Regions from separate parts of the Pseudomonas sp. FW305-E2 genome, predicted to be linked through region 2. Evidence: riboswitches for the same ligand, from Rfam matches in the RefSeq annotation. Region 2 holds a riboswitch; each other region holds the start of a gene.
What was found. Region 2 has a riboswitch for cobalamin ahead of AC3WLP_RS05905 (TonB-dependent receptor). Riboswitches for the same ligand answer to the same signal wherever they lie in the genome.
Positions count from the first base shown of each region.

Region 1: linked by a shared signal. The riboswitch ahead of AC3WLP_RS25240 (CbtB domain-containing protein) and the one ahead of AC3WLP_RS05905 (TonB-dependent receptor) in region 2 are both predicted to bind cobalamin.
Region 3: linked by a shared signal. The riboswitch ahead of cobO (cob(I)yrinic acid a,c-diamide adenosyltransferase) and the one ahead of AC3WLP_RS05905 (TonB-dependent receptor) in region 2 are both predicted to bind cobalamin.

Region 1 is NZ_JBYSYE010000055.1:8,035-11,298, reverse strand. Features, by position in the region: gene cobM (precorrin-4 C(11)-methyltransferase) at 1-300, opposite strand, end outside; gene AC3WLP_RS25250 (cobalamin biosynthesis protein) at 335-721, opposite strand; gene AC3WLP_RS25245 (CbtA family protein) at 721-1,407, opposite strand; gene AC3WLP_RS25240 (CbtB domain-containing protein) at 1,417-1,605, opposite strand; cobalamin riboswitch at 1,699-1,921, opposite strand; gene AC3WLP_RS25235 (GNAT family N-acetyltransferase) at 2,041-2,520, opposite strand; gene AC3WLP_RS25230 (LysE family translocator) at 2,644-3,264, shown strand, end outside.
Region 2 is NZ_JBYSYE010000004.1:173,717-176,980, forward strand. Features, by position in the region: gene AC3WLP_RS05905 (TonB-dependent receptor) at 1-1,359, opposite strand, end outside; cobalamin riboswitch at 1,469-1,676, opposite strand; gene AC3WLP_RS05910 (GNAT family N-acetyltransferase) at 1,832-2,401, opposite strand; gene AC3WLP_RS05915 (carboxymuconolactone decarboxylase family protein) at 2,480-2,824, opposite strand; gene lpxO (lipid A hydroxylase LpxO) at 2,943-3,264, opposite strand, start outside.
Region 3 is NZ_JBYSYE010000021.1:62,018-65,281, reverse strand. Features, by position in the region: gene AC3WLP_RS16805 (C40 family peptidase) at 1-211, shown strand, start outside; gene AC3WLP_RS16800 (C40 family peptidase) at 351-884, shown strand; cobalamin riboswitch at 1,006-1,226, shown strand; gene cobO (cob(I)yrinic acid a,c-diamide adenosyltransferase) at 1,347-1,958, shown strand; gene AC3WLP_RS16790 (cobyrinic acid a,c-diamide synthase CobB) at 1,955-3,250, shown strand; gene bluB (5,6-dimethylbenzimidazole synthase) at 3,247-3,264, shown strand, end outside.

The sequences.
Region 1 (3,264 bases), on a different contig from region 2:
GCCCAGCGCCTGCAGGTGGCGAATCTGTTCACCGATGGCGCCGTACAGGCTGGGGTCGCCGCTGTGCACCCGGGCCACATCCTGACCTTTTTCGTGTGCGCTGCGCATGGCAGCGATGATCTGTTCCAGATGCAGTTCGGCGCTGTTGATCACGGTTTCGGCCTGGTGGCCTTCGAGCACGGCGGCGGGTACCAGTGAACCGGCATAAATGATCACCGGGCACTGACGAATCAGCCGTTGGCCCTTGACCGTGATCAGCTCCGGGTCGCCGGGGCCGGCACCGATAAAGTAGATGGTCATGCAAAGTCCTGGCAAAAAAGAGGGTACGAAACGCTCAGCAGGCCAGGGCGAGCGTCGCCGGGCCCAGTACCTGGCGCGTCAGCAGCAGCCTGGCCGTACCCTGCCGCTGGCTGGCCAGGGCCAGTGCCGCGCTCTCGGCTACGCCCCAACAGCCACTGTGCTGGTGGGCAGCGGCGGAACGGTGGCTGAGCAGTGGTTCATAGGGTTGCAGTTGCGCGCCATGGTACAGCACCAAGGGCAAACCGAGGCGTTCTGCCAATTGCTGCAAGCCGGGCTCGTCGGCCTTCAGGCTGATGCTTGCGATGCCGCGCAGGTCGGCCAGCGCCAGCCCCTGATTGTCCAGGGCCTGGCGCAGCAAGCGTTGCAAGGCATCTGCCGGGCAACCCCGGCGGCAGCCAAAACCGGCATAGAAGGCAGGCATCAAGCCTGGCTGGAACGGCGGAACAGCCAGGCGCTGAGCAGGCCCAAGGCCAGCCAGAAGGCGGCGTTGGTCAGCCAGGAGGCGACTTTGAACTGGGTTTCCAATGCTTCAGGGGCCAGGCTTTCGTGCACCTCGGGTTGCGGTGCACCGATTACATGGGGAATGACCAGCAGCACGGCGCCCAGTGCCTTCAGCAGCCAGTGGCGGGCGAACACCAGCAAGGCCAGGCCCAGCGCTGTGGCACTGGCTGTACCAACCCACCAGGTTTGGCGTTGCCCCAGGTCGGCGGCCGCAGTCCCCGGCAGTTCTGGTGGCAAGCCCAAGGTGGGAGCCAGGCAGAACACGGCGAAGCCAGCCAACCCCCACAATGCGCCACTGGCAGCGCGTTTGGGCTCGCGAAGGCTGTACAGGGCGGCGAGGATCAGGGCGAAGCCGACTGCGACCACCAGGTTGCCGCCTGTGGTGGACAGCACGCGCTGCCAGCCGTCTTCCGGCGACCAGGCTTCGGCGCTGTGTTCATGAGCGGCCACTTCGCTACCGTGTTCGTGGTGTGCGGCCGGGGCCGAGGACTCGTAGGTTTCCGCCTCCAGAATCAGCGGGGCAACCCAGAAGCTTTGCAGCAAGGTCAGCAACAGGGCTGCAAGAAGCCCGCTGAAACCCGCAGTACGGGCAATGCGCGTGATCATCAGGCGTACTCAGTGGCAGGGGAAGGCGGCGCTGTGGCGGGTGTCGTGGGCGGCGTTGTGCACAGCCTCAATGTGCGAGAACCCGGCAAAGTACACCAGGCACAAACCCAGCAAGCTGGCACCGACGGCGATGATTACACGCTGGCTGAGGGTAACGGGGGTAGCAAGGCTGTGTTGTTTGGCGCTGGTGACGGGCATGACGCGATCCTCTGCTTTTTGTGGGCAATGGGCGAGCGCGGCAGCCCCGGACGTGGTCGCCCAAGGGAATGCAACAGCGCCCGCCCACCGCGGGGTGTTCATGAACGCCAGGCCGGTCTCCGGGCTTGCGAGGAAGAGCTGGGCTCCTGGAACGCGTCACCTTCCCATGCCGTACTACGAGGCACAGTGGTACAGACGCTTCACTCGCTTACCGTTGCGGGGGCAGCACCGGCATTGTCCAGCCCTGCTGAAGGGCCTGGGACGCACCGGTTTCCCGTTTCACCCCCTGAGGGGCACCTGAACGCGAGGCATAAGGAGAGCATGGGGCGGGCTTGGCGTCAATGTCATACAGCGCGCGAGCCTTCCGAACAGCAGGTATGACAGGCTCAGGCCTGCCGTGTTCTTCCAGCAGGCAGAAGTGCAAAAACCGGGCGATCACCCGCGGGCGAATGCCGCCAGCTTGTCGCCATCCAGGCGGTAGCGTACCCACTCATCCTGCGCCTGGGCCCCCAGCTTCTGGTAGAAGCCGATCGCTGGCTCGTTCCAGTCCAGCACGCTCCATTCCAGGCGCCCGCAGTTGTTCGCCAGCGCTTCGCGGGCAATGTGCTGCAACAACTGCCGGCCGGCGCCATCGCCGCGTTGCTCGGGGGTTACGTACAGGTCTTCCAGATAGATGCCATTGCGCCCGAGCCAGGTCGAGTAGCTGTAGAAGTACACGGCAAAGCCAATTGCACGGCCATCACGCTCGCACATCAGGGTGTGCACAGTGCTGCCTTCGTCGAACAGGCTGTGCTCGATGTCGGCAAGGGTGGCGACCACCTCGTGGCGCGCGCGTTCGTACTCGGCCAGTTCGGTGATGAAGGTGAGGATCTGCTCGGCATCGGTACGAACGGCAGGGCGAATGGTGAGGCTCATGGTGACGGCTTCCTTGATCCGGATTGTCGGTACAGTGATGTGTATCTGCGTAATTTAATAAAACTGTACCGGTTGCTGGGAGTGGCGCTCCGTTAGTGTGACAGCACCCATAAAGAAAGTGGAATGCCCGCCATGCTTGCCTCTGCCGACCTGCTGACCGCCTTTGTGCTGTTTGCCTTCGTGTCTTCCATCACCCCGGGCCCCAACAACACCATGTTGCTGGCCTCGGGGGTGAACTTCGGCGTGCGCCGCTCGGTCCCTCACGCCTTGGGTATCAGTTTTGGTTTCATGCTGATGGTGCTGGCCGTCGGCCTGGGGCTGGGTGAGGTATTCAAGGCCTGGCCACCCCTGTACACGGTGCTGCGCTACGCCGGCGCCGCCTATCTGCTGTACCTGGCCTGGAAGATCGCCACTTCCGGGCCGGTCGGCACGGCCGCGTCCAGTGCCCGCAAACCGCTGGGCTTCTGGGGGGCGGCGGCGTTCCAGTGGGTCAACCCCAAGGCTTGGGTGATGGCGGTAGGGGCGATTACCACCTACACGCCAGCGCAAGGCTATGTAACCAACGTGATCGTCATTGCGGCCTTGTTCGCGTTGGTCAATTTGCCCAGCGTGGGGGTATGGGTGATGTTCGGTAGCGCCCTGCGCAACCTGTTGCAAAATTCGCGCTGGCTGATGCTGTTCAATGTCGTGATGGCCCTGTTGCTGGTGATTTCACTGTACCCGCTGCTGTTTGTAGAATCAGCG
Region 2 (3,264 bases):
GTTGCGGTCGATGTGGTTCTGGTCGCGACGCACGCCGGTAACCAAAGACAGGCGATCGCTCAATTGCAGGCGGTTTTCGGCAAACAGGGCAAAGGTATGGGTGGTCGAGAGTGTTTGCGGCCGCAACGGCGAGGCGCTATGAAACCCGCCGGGCTGCGGCTGCCACGGGTCGAGGTAGTCGCCGCCGACATCGTTGTAGGGTGAATTGCTGTCGACGTTGAATCGCACCTTGTTGTATTCGGCACCGAGCACGGTCTTGCTGTCCAGGCCGAACAGGGTGTGGTCGAAGGTGAAGGTTTGACGGTCGCCGAACTGTTCCTGGTTGTGCTTGATTTCCAGGTAGCTGCCGCGCAGCAACTGCTGACGCCCGGCGTCCCAGCTGTAGTCTTCGGCGTTGCGCCAGTGGCGGCGGCTTTTGATGTAGTACAGCTGGTTGCTGGCGCTGAGCTGGTCGTTCAGCGCCCAGTCGGTCGTTAACCGGGTCCATTCATCAACGTACTGCTGCACGTCGTTCTGCACGTTGTAGTTCTTTTTGCGCAGGCTGCTGCGGTAGTGGCCGTCGATCAGCGGGGTACCGTAGTAGTTGGCAGGTTGTGCATCGCCGCGGTCATGGGCCAGCGTGAAGCTGAGGTCATCACTGGCGTCAAAACGCAGCGCGGCGCTCAGGGCCAGGCTACGTGAAGCGGTGCGGTCGACCCAGCCATTGCCGGCCTGTTGGTTCAGCGTCAGGCGGTAGCTCAGGCGCTCGCTGAGGCTGCCGCCGCTGTCCAGGCCGAGCTGCTGGCGGTCCCACGAGCCGTAACCCAGTCGCAGGTGGTTGCGCACCTCGCCGGCAAAAGGTTTTTTCGGGATCACGTTTATCACTGCGCCGGTGGCGCCTTCGCCATGCAGTACCGAGGCCGGGCCGCGAATCACCTCGATGCGTTCGACCATCCACGGGTCGACCGGGAAGGTCTGTGTGCCGGCACCGGTGTACAGGCGCGCGCCGTCGAACAGGGTCATCACTGAGCTGTGGCCGGCAAAGCCGCGGGCAGACAGGCCTGTACCGCCGTCCCCCGGGGAGCCGACGAAAGTAATGCCCGGTGAGCGGGTCACTGCATCCTGCACCGTGATGTTGTTGCGCTGCTGAATCTGCCGTTCGCTGATACTGCTGGTGCTGGCCGGTGTTTCCAGGGCGCTGAGGCCAAGGCGCGAACCGGCCTGGGTCGGCGTGGCCAGGTCGATGGTGCGGTTGTCCTGGGTGTCGGTGATGGCCGTGGAAGGCAGGGCCAGAGGCTGCGGGTCGCGGTCATCAGCCAGCGCCGGCAGGGCAACGGCCAGGCAGGCCGCCAGGGGGTGAAGTTTGAACATACGGGACATGTCGTTCCACTGCTGCAGGAATGAATGGATCCCGGTGGAAAACACGCAAAGGCGAACCATGCAGGCAGGCGCGCGCACGGATTCCGGCCTGCGCCCGCCCACCGCGGGTTGCCAAGTGAAGCTCCAGGCCGGTCTCCGGGCTTGCGAGGGGCATGAAACCTTCACCTTCCCATGCTTGAGCACAGTGGTATCTCGAAGGGTTCGCTCGCTTACCGTTGCGGGGGCAGCACCGGACTTGTCGTGGGCAACACGACGCACCGGTTTCCCGTTTCACCCTGCGCGCGGCGGCGCAGGGCACCTGAAACTGGCGCGCATCTGACCATTGAAAGGCTGGGGCGTCAAATGTTGGTGTGCTGTGAATGCTGAGAAAAAACAACAGGTTGTGCGTTTTTGCGGCGCCGGAGCCCCATTTGGCAAGAAGATCAGGCCCCAGCGTGATGAGTTGGCTGGGGAGGCAGGCTTGCCTGTAAAGCTAGCGCCCGCGGCGCCGCGATACCCGTGCCTCGATGTTCTTGCGCCCGATCAGCAGCGGCGGCTTCTCCACCACCGGCTCATCCGCCAGCCATTTGTACATCACCAGGCAGTCCACCAGCCCCAGGCGGGCATGACGGTAGGCCTTGGGCAAACGGCCGACTGTTTCAAAGCCCAGCTTGTGCCATAGCGCCACGGCCACTGCGTTGGTGGCTACCACCGAGTTGAACTGCAATGCCAGAAAGCCTTCCTGGCGCGCCAGCTTTTGCGAGTGCTCGCACATCAAGCGCGCCACGCCCCGGCCGCGCGCCTGTTCGCAGACCATGTAGCCGCAATTGCCCACATGCGCACCAGGCCCGGCAGCATTGGGCTTGAGGTAATACGACCCCAGTAGCTCGCCATCTTCTTCGGCCAACAGCGTGTGCAAGGGCAGCTCCAGCCACAGCTGGCGCGCCTGTTCGAAGCTCAGCGCCGGGTCGAAAGCGTAGGTTTCACGGGCTTGGACAATGGCCTGGAAGGTGGGCCAGAAACGATCAAAATCTTCCGGCGTCATGGGGCGAATGTGGATCATGCGGGTTCCTGCGCGGGGTGAGCCGCCCAGTCTGGGTGGCGCGGCGCCGTCGCGCAAGGGCGGCGACGCCGTTTGTGCTCAACCGTTGGCCTTGCCCACCGCGTCCATTGCGCGGGCCGAGTACACCAGCGCGGCACCGGCGTTCATGGCCACGGCCACGCCGAGGGCCTCGGCAATTTCCTCGCGGCTGGCACCCGCTTTGACGGCCTGCTGCGAATGCACGGCGATACAGCCGTCGCAGCGGGTGGTCACAGCCACGGCCAAGGAGATCAGCTCGCGGGTCTTGGCATCCAGGTGGTTGGTTTTGGCGCCTGCACCGCTGGCGGTCATGTAGCCGGCTACGGTGTCGGGGGAGAGTTGCTTGAGATCGCCGATGCCGGCCATCAACTGCTTACGGTAGGCGTCCCAGTCCATCATGCTCATCGTCTTCACCTTGGGGGGTTGCGAGTGGAGCTTTCAGGCTAGTCGAAGCGTGGCACGTGCGAGGCGGTACTTTGGTGGGTAAACGCAGGTCACTCGTACAGTGGCCTGCGTTGAGCCTTCAGATGTAGATGAACACCAGCACCAACGCCGCGACCACTGCCCATTTTTCCAGGTAGTAGCGCAGGCGATTGCGCTTCTTCAGCGCCTTGCCACGCTCGCGGATCTTGTAGATGCGGGTGAACAGGCGGTTGATGCCACCGGTCTTGTCGCTGGCATCGTTGGGCGCAGCGGCAGCGGCCATCACGTTGCGGCTGAACCAGCGGTTGAACGCGGTTGCCCAGCGGTACTTGAGCGGGCGTTCGACGTCGCAGAACAGGATGATGCGGTTGTGCTCGGTGGTGTTGGCTGCATAGTGGATGTAGGTTTCGTCGAAGATCACC
Region 3 (3,264 bases), on a different contig from region 2:
GCCAGGTGACCTGCTGTTCTTCAGCACCAATGGCCGTGGCCGGGTAAGCCATGCCGGGATCTACCTGGGTGACAACCAGTTCATCCACTCCAGCAGCCGCCGCAGTGGTGGTGTGCGCATCGACAGCCTCGGTGATCGTTACTGGAGCAAGACTTTCATTGAAGCCAAGCGAGCCTTGGCCATGGCGCCGACCAACATCGCGCGCAACTGATATCAAAATGATGTACCCTGCCGCGGCGGTGATGCTTTAAAAAAAGCTCGCCGCCGTGCGCATTTACAGAAAGCGTCTAATCTAAATTCTCAACTCTTTTCGGCTGCAGCGCAGCGGTCTCAGACAGGATGTTCTGGCCATGGTAAAGATGGCGCGCTTCGCATTTTTCTCCTTGGCAGCCTTGCTGGCTGCATGCTCCAGCCGTGCGCCTGCGCCGGCCCCTGTGGTACAGCCGCAGGTTACCTATAGCCAGCCCAGTCCTTCACCGATTGCCGATGACGTACTGATCCGCGCCATTGGTCTGGTTGGCACGCCCTATCGTTGGGGGGGCAATACGCCGGACTCCGGCTTCGACTGCAGCGGCCTGATCAAGTATGTGTACCGTGATGCTGCTGGCATCAGCCTGCCGCGCTCGACGCGAGAGATGATTGTCATGCGCGCACCGACGGTGGATGTCAGTTCGCTGCAGTCTGGTGACCTGGTGTTCTTCGCCACCAGTGGCGGCTCGCAGGTCAGCCATGCCGGCATCTATGTCGGGGACGGGCGCTTCGTGCATGCACCTTCCACCGGTGGCACCGTGCGCCTGGACTACCTGTCGAACAGCTACTGGGCCAAGGCCTACCTGCAGGCCAAGCGGGTGATTCCGCAAGGGCATCTGGCACAGAACCCTTGATATCCATGCCTGTTTAGCGGCCCCTCTAGCTCGGGGCCGATACCGGCTGCCTGGATTCAAGGTGTTTTGCTCACCCGCCAGACCTCCCGCTTCGATTGACGCTCCCGGTGCAACCCTCTAACCTTCGCGGCGTGTTTCAGGTGCCCTGCCAGCCCCGACTGGGCAGGGTGAAACTGGGAAGCCGGTGGGCGCCAGCATGGCGCGATTCCGGCGCTGCCCCCGCAACGGTGGATGAGTAAAAGGCCGCGCAGGGCCACTGGATGCCAGCATCCGGGAAGGCGCGCAGGCCAGGGCCAAGGCCCACTCACAAGCCCGGAGACCGGCCTGATACTGCCAACGGCATCACGGAGGGTGATGCGCGGTGCACCGTGGCGCCCAGCCATGGCCTCTGCGCGTTCTCCGTTTGCCTGCCTATTACCTGTCGCCGCGCATTGCCGTGGTGCCAGCCAGCGGAGAACCCTGATGAGCGATTCCACCGAACGCGACGAACGCCACCTGGCGCGCATGCAGCGCAAGAAGGCGGTCATCGACGAACGCATCGCCAATTCCCCTAACGAATGCGGCCTGCTGCTGGTGCTGACCGGCAATGGCAAGGGCAAGAGCAGTTCGGCCTTCGGCATGCTCGCGCGCGCCTTGGGCCACGGCATGCAATGCGGTGTGGTGCAGTTCATCAAGGGCCGCAACAGCACCGGCGAGGAGCTGTTCTTCCGTCGCTTCCCTGAACAGGTGCGCTACCACGTGATGGGCGAGGGCTTTACCTGGGAAACCCAGGACCGCCAGCGTGACATCGCCGCTGCGCAAGCCGCCTGGGCGGTGTCGCGCCAGTTGCTGCAGGACCCAGGTGTACAGTTCGTGGTGCTGGACGAGCTCAACATCGCCCTCAAACATGGCTACCTCGACCTGGACCAGGTACTGTCCGACATTCAGGCCCGCCCGCCCATGCAGCATGTGATTGTCACTGGCCGCGCTGCGAAGCCTGAGATGATCGAACTGGCCGACACCGTGACCGAAATGGGCATGCTCAAGCACGCCTTCCAGGCCGGTATCCGCGCACAGAAGGGCGTCGAACTGTGAGTCGATCGCGCCACTGCCCCGCCGTGTTGATCGCGGCACCCGCCTCAGGCCAGGGCAAGACTACCGTCACTGCTGCGCTGGCCCGCCTGCACCGCAACCTCGGGCGCAAGGTGCGGGTGTTCAAATGCGGGCCAGACTTTCTTGACCCGATGATTCTCGAGCGGGCCAGTGGCGCGCCGGTGTATCAGCTGGACCTGTGGATGATCGGTGCCGAAGAAAGCCGTCGTCTGCTGTGGGAAGCTGCTGGCGAGGCTGACCTGATCCTCATCGAAGGGGTGATGGGGCTGTTCGACGGCACCCCGTCAAGCGCCGACCTGGCGCGCCACTTTGGCGTGCCGGTGCTGGCGGTGATCGATGGCACAGCCATGGCCCAGACCTTCGGTGCCCTGGCCCTGGGCCTGGCGCGGTACCAGGCCGATCTGCCGTTCGCCGGCGTGCTGGCCAATCGGGTAGGCAGCCTGCGTCATGCGCAACTGCTCGAAGGCAGCCTGACCGAGGGCTTGCGCTGGTATGGCGGCTTGTCCCGCGAACGCGGCATCGAACTGCCCAGCCGCCACCTGGGCCTGGTGCAGGCCAGCGAGTTGAATGACCTGGACACCCGCCTGGACGCCGCCGCCGAAGCGCTGGGCGCCAGTTGCGATGCGGCGTTGCCGCCGCCAGTCAGCTTTGCCGAGCCTGAACCGCAAGCCTGCGTGGCCTCGCTGGCCGGTGTGCGCATTGGCGTGGCGCGGGACGAGGCGTTCGCCTTCACGTATGGCGCTAACCTCGACCTGTTGCGCAACCAGGGTGCCCAGCTGGTGTTCTTCTCGCCGCTGCACGACCACGAACTGCCGGCGGTAGACAGCCTGTATCTGCCGGGTGGTTATCCTGAGCTGCATCACCATGCGCTGGCCGCCAACGCACCGATGTGCGAGGCGATCCGTGCCCACCACGCGCAGGGCAAGCCATTGCTGGCCGAGTGCGGCGGCATGCTTTACCTGCTTGATGCCCTGACTGACGTGGCCGGTGAACGTGCCGAACTGCTCGGCCTGCTGCCGGGTGAGGCGACCATGCAGAAGCGCCTGGCCGCCCTGGCGCTGCAGGCGGTGGAGCTGCCGGAGGGGACCTTGCGCGGTCACACCTATCACCATTCGCTGACCAGCACTGCGCTGGAACCGATTGCCCGGGGCCTGAGCCCCAACGGCGGGCGTGGCAACGAGGCGGTTTATCGTCTGGGCCGGCTGACGGCCTCTTACGTGCACTTCTATTTCCCTTCCTGCCCGGATGCGGCGGCGGCGCTGTTGCGACCATGAATGATCACGCCTAT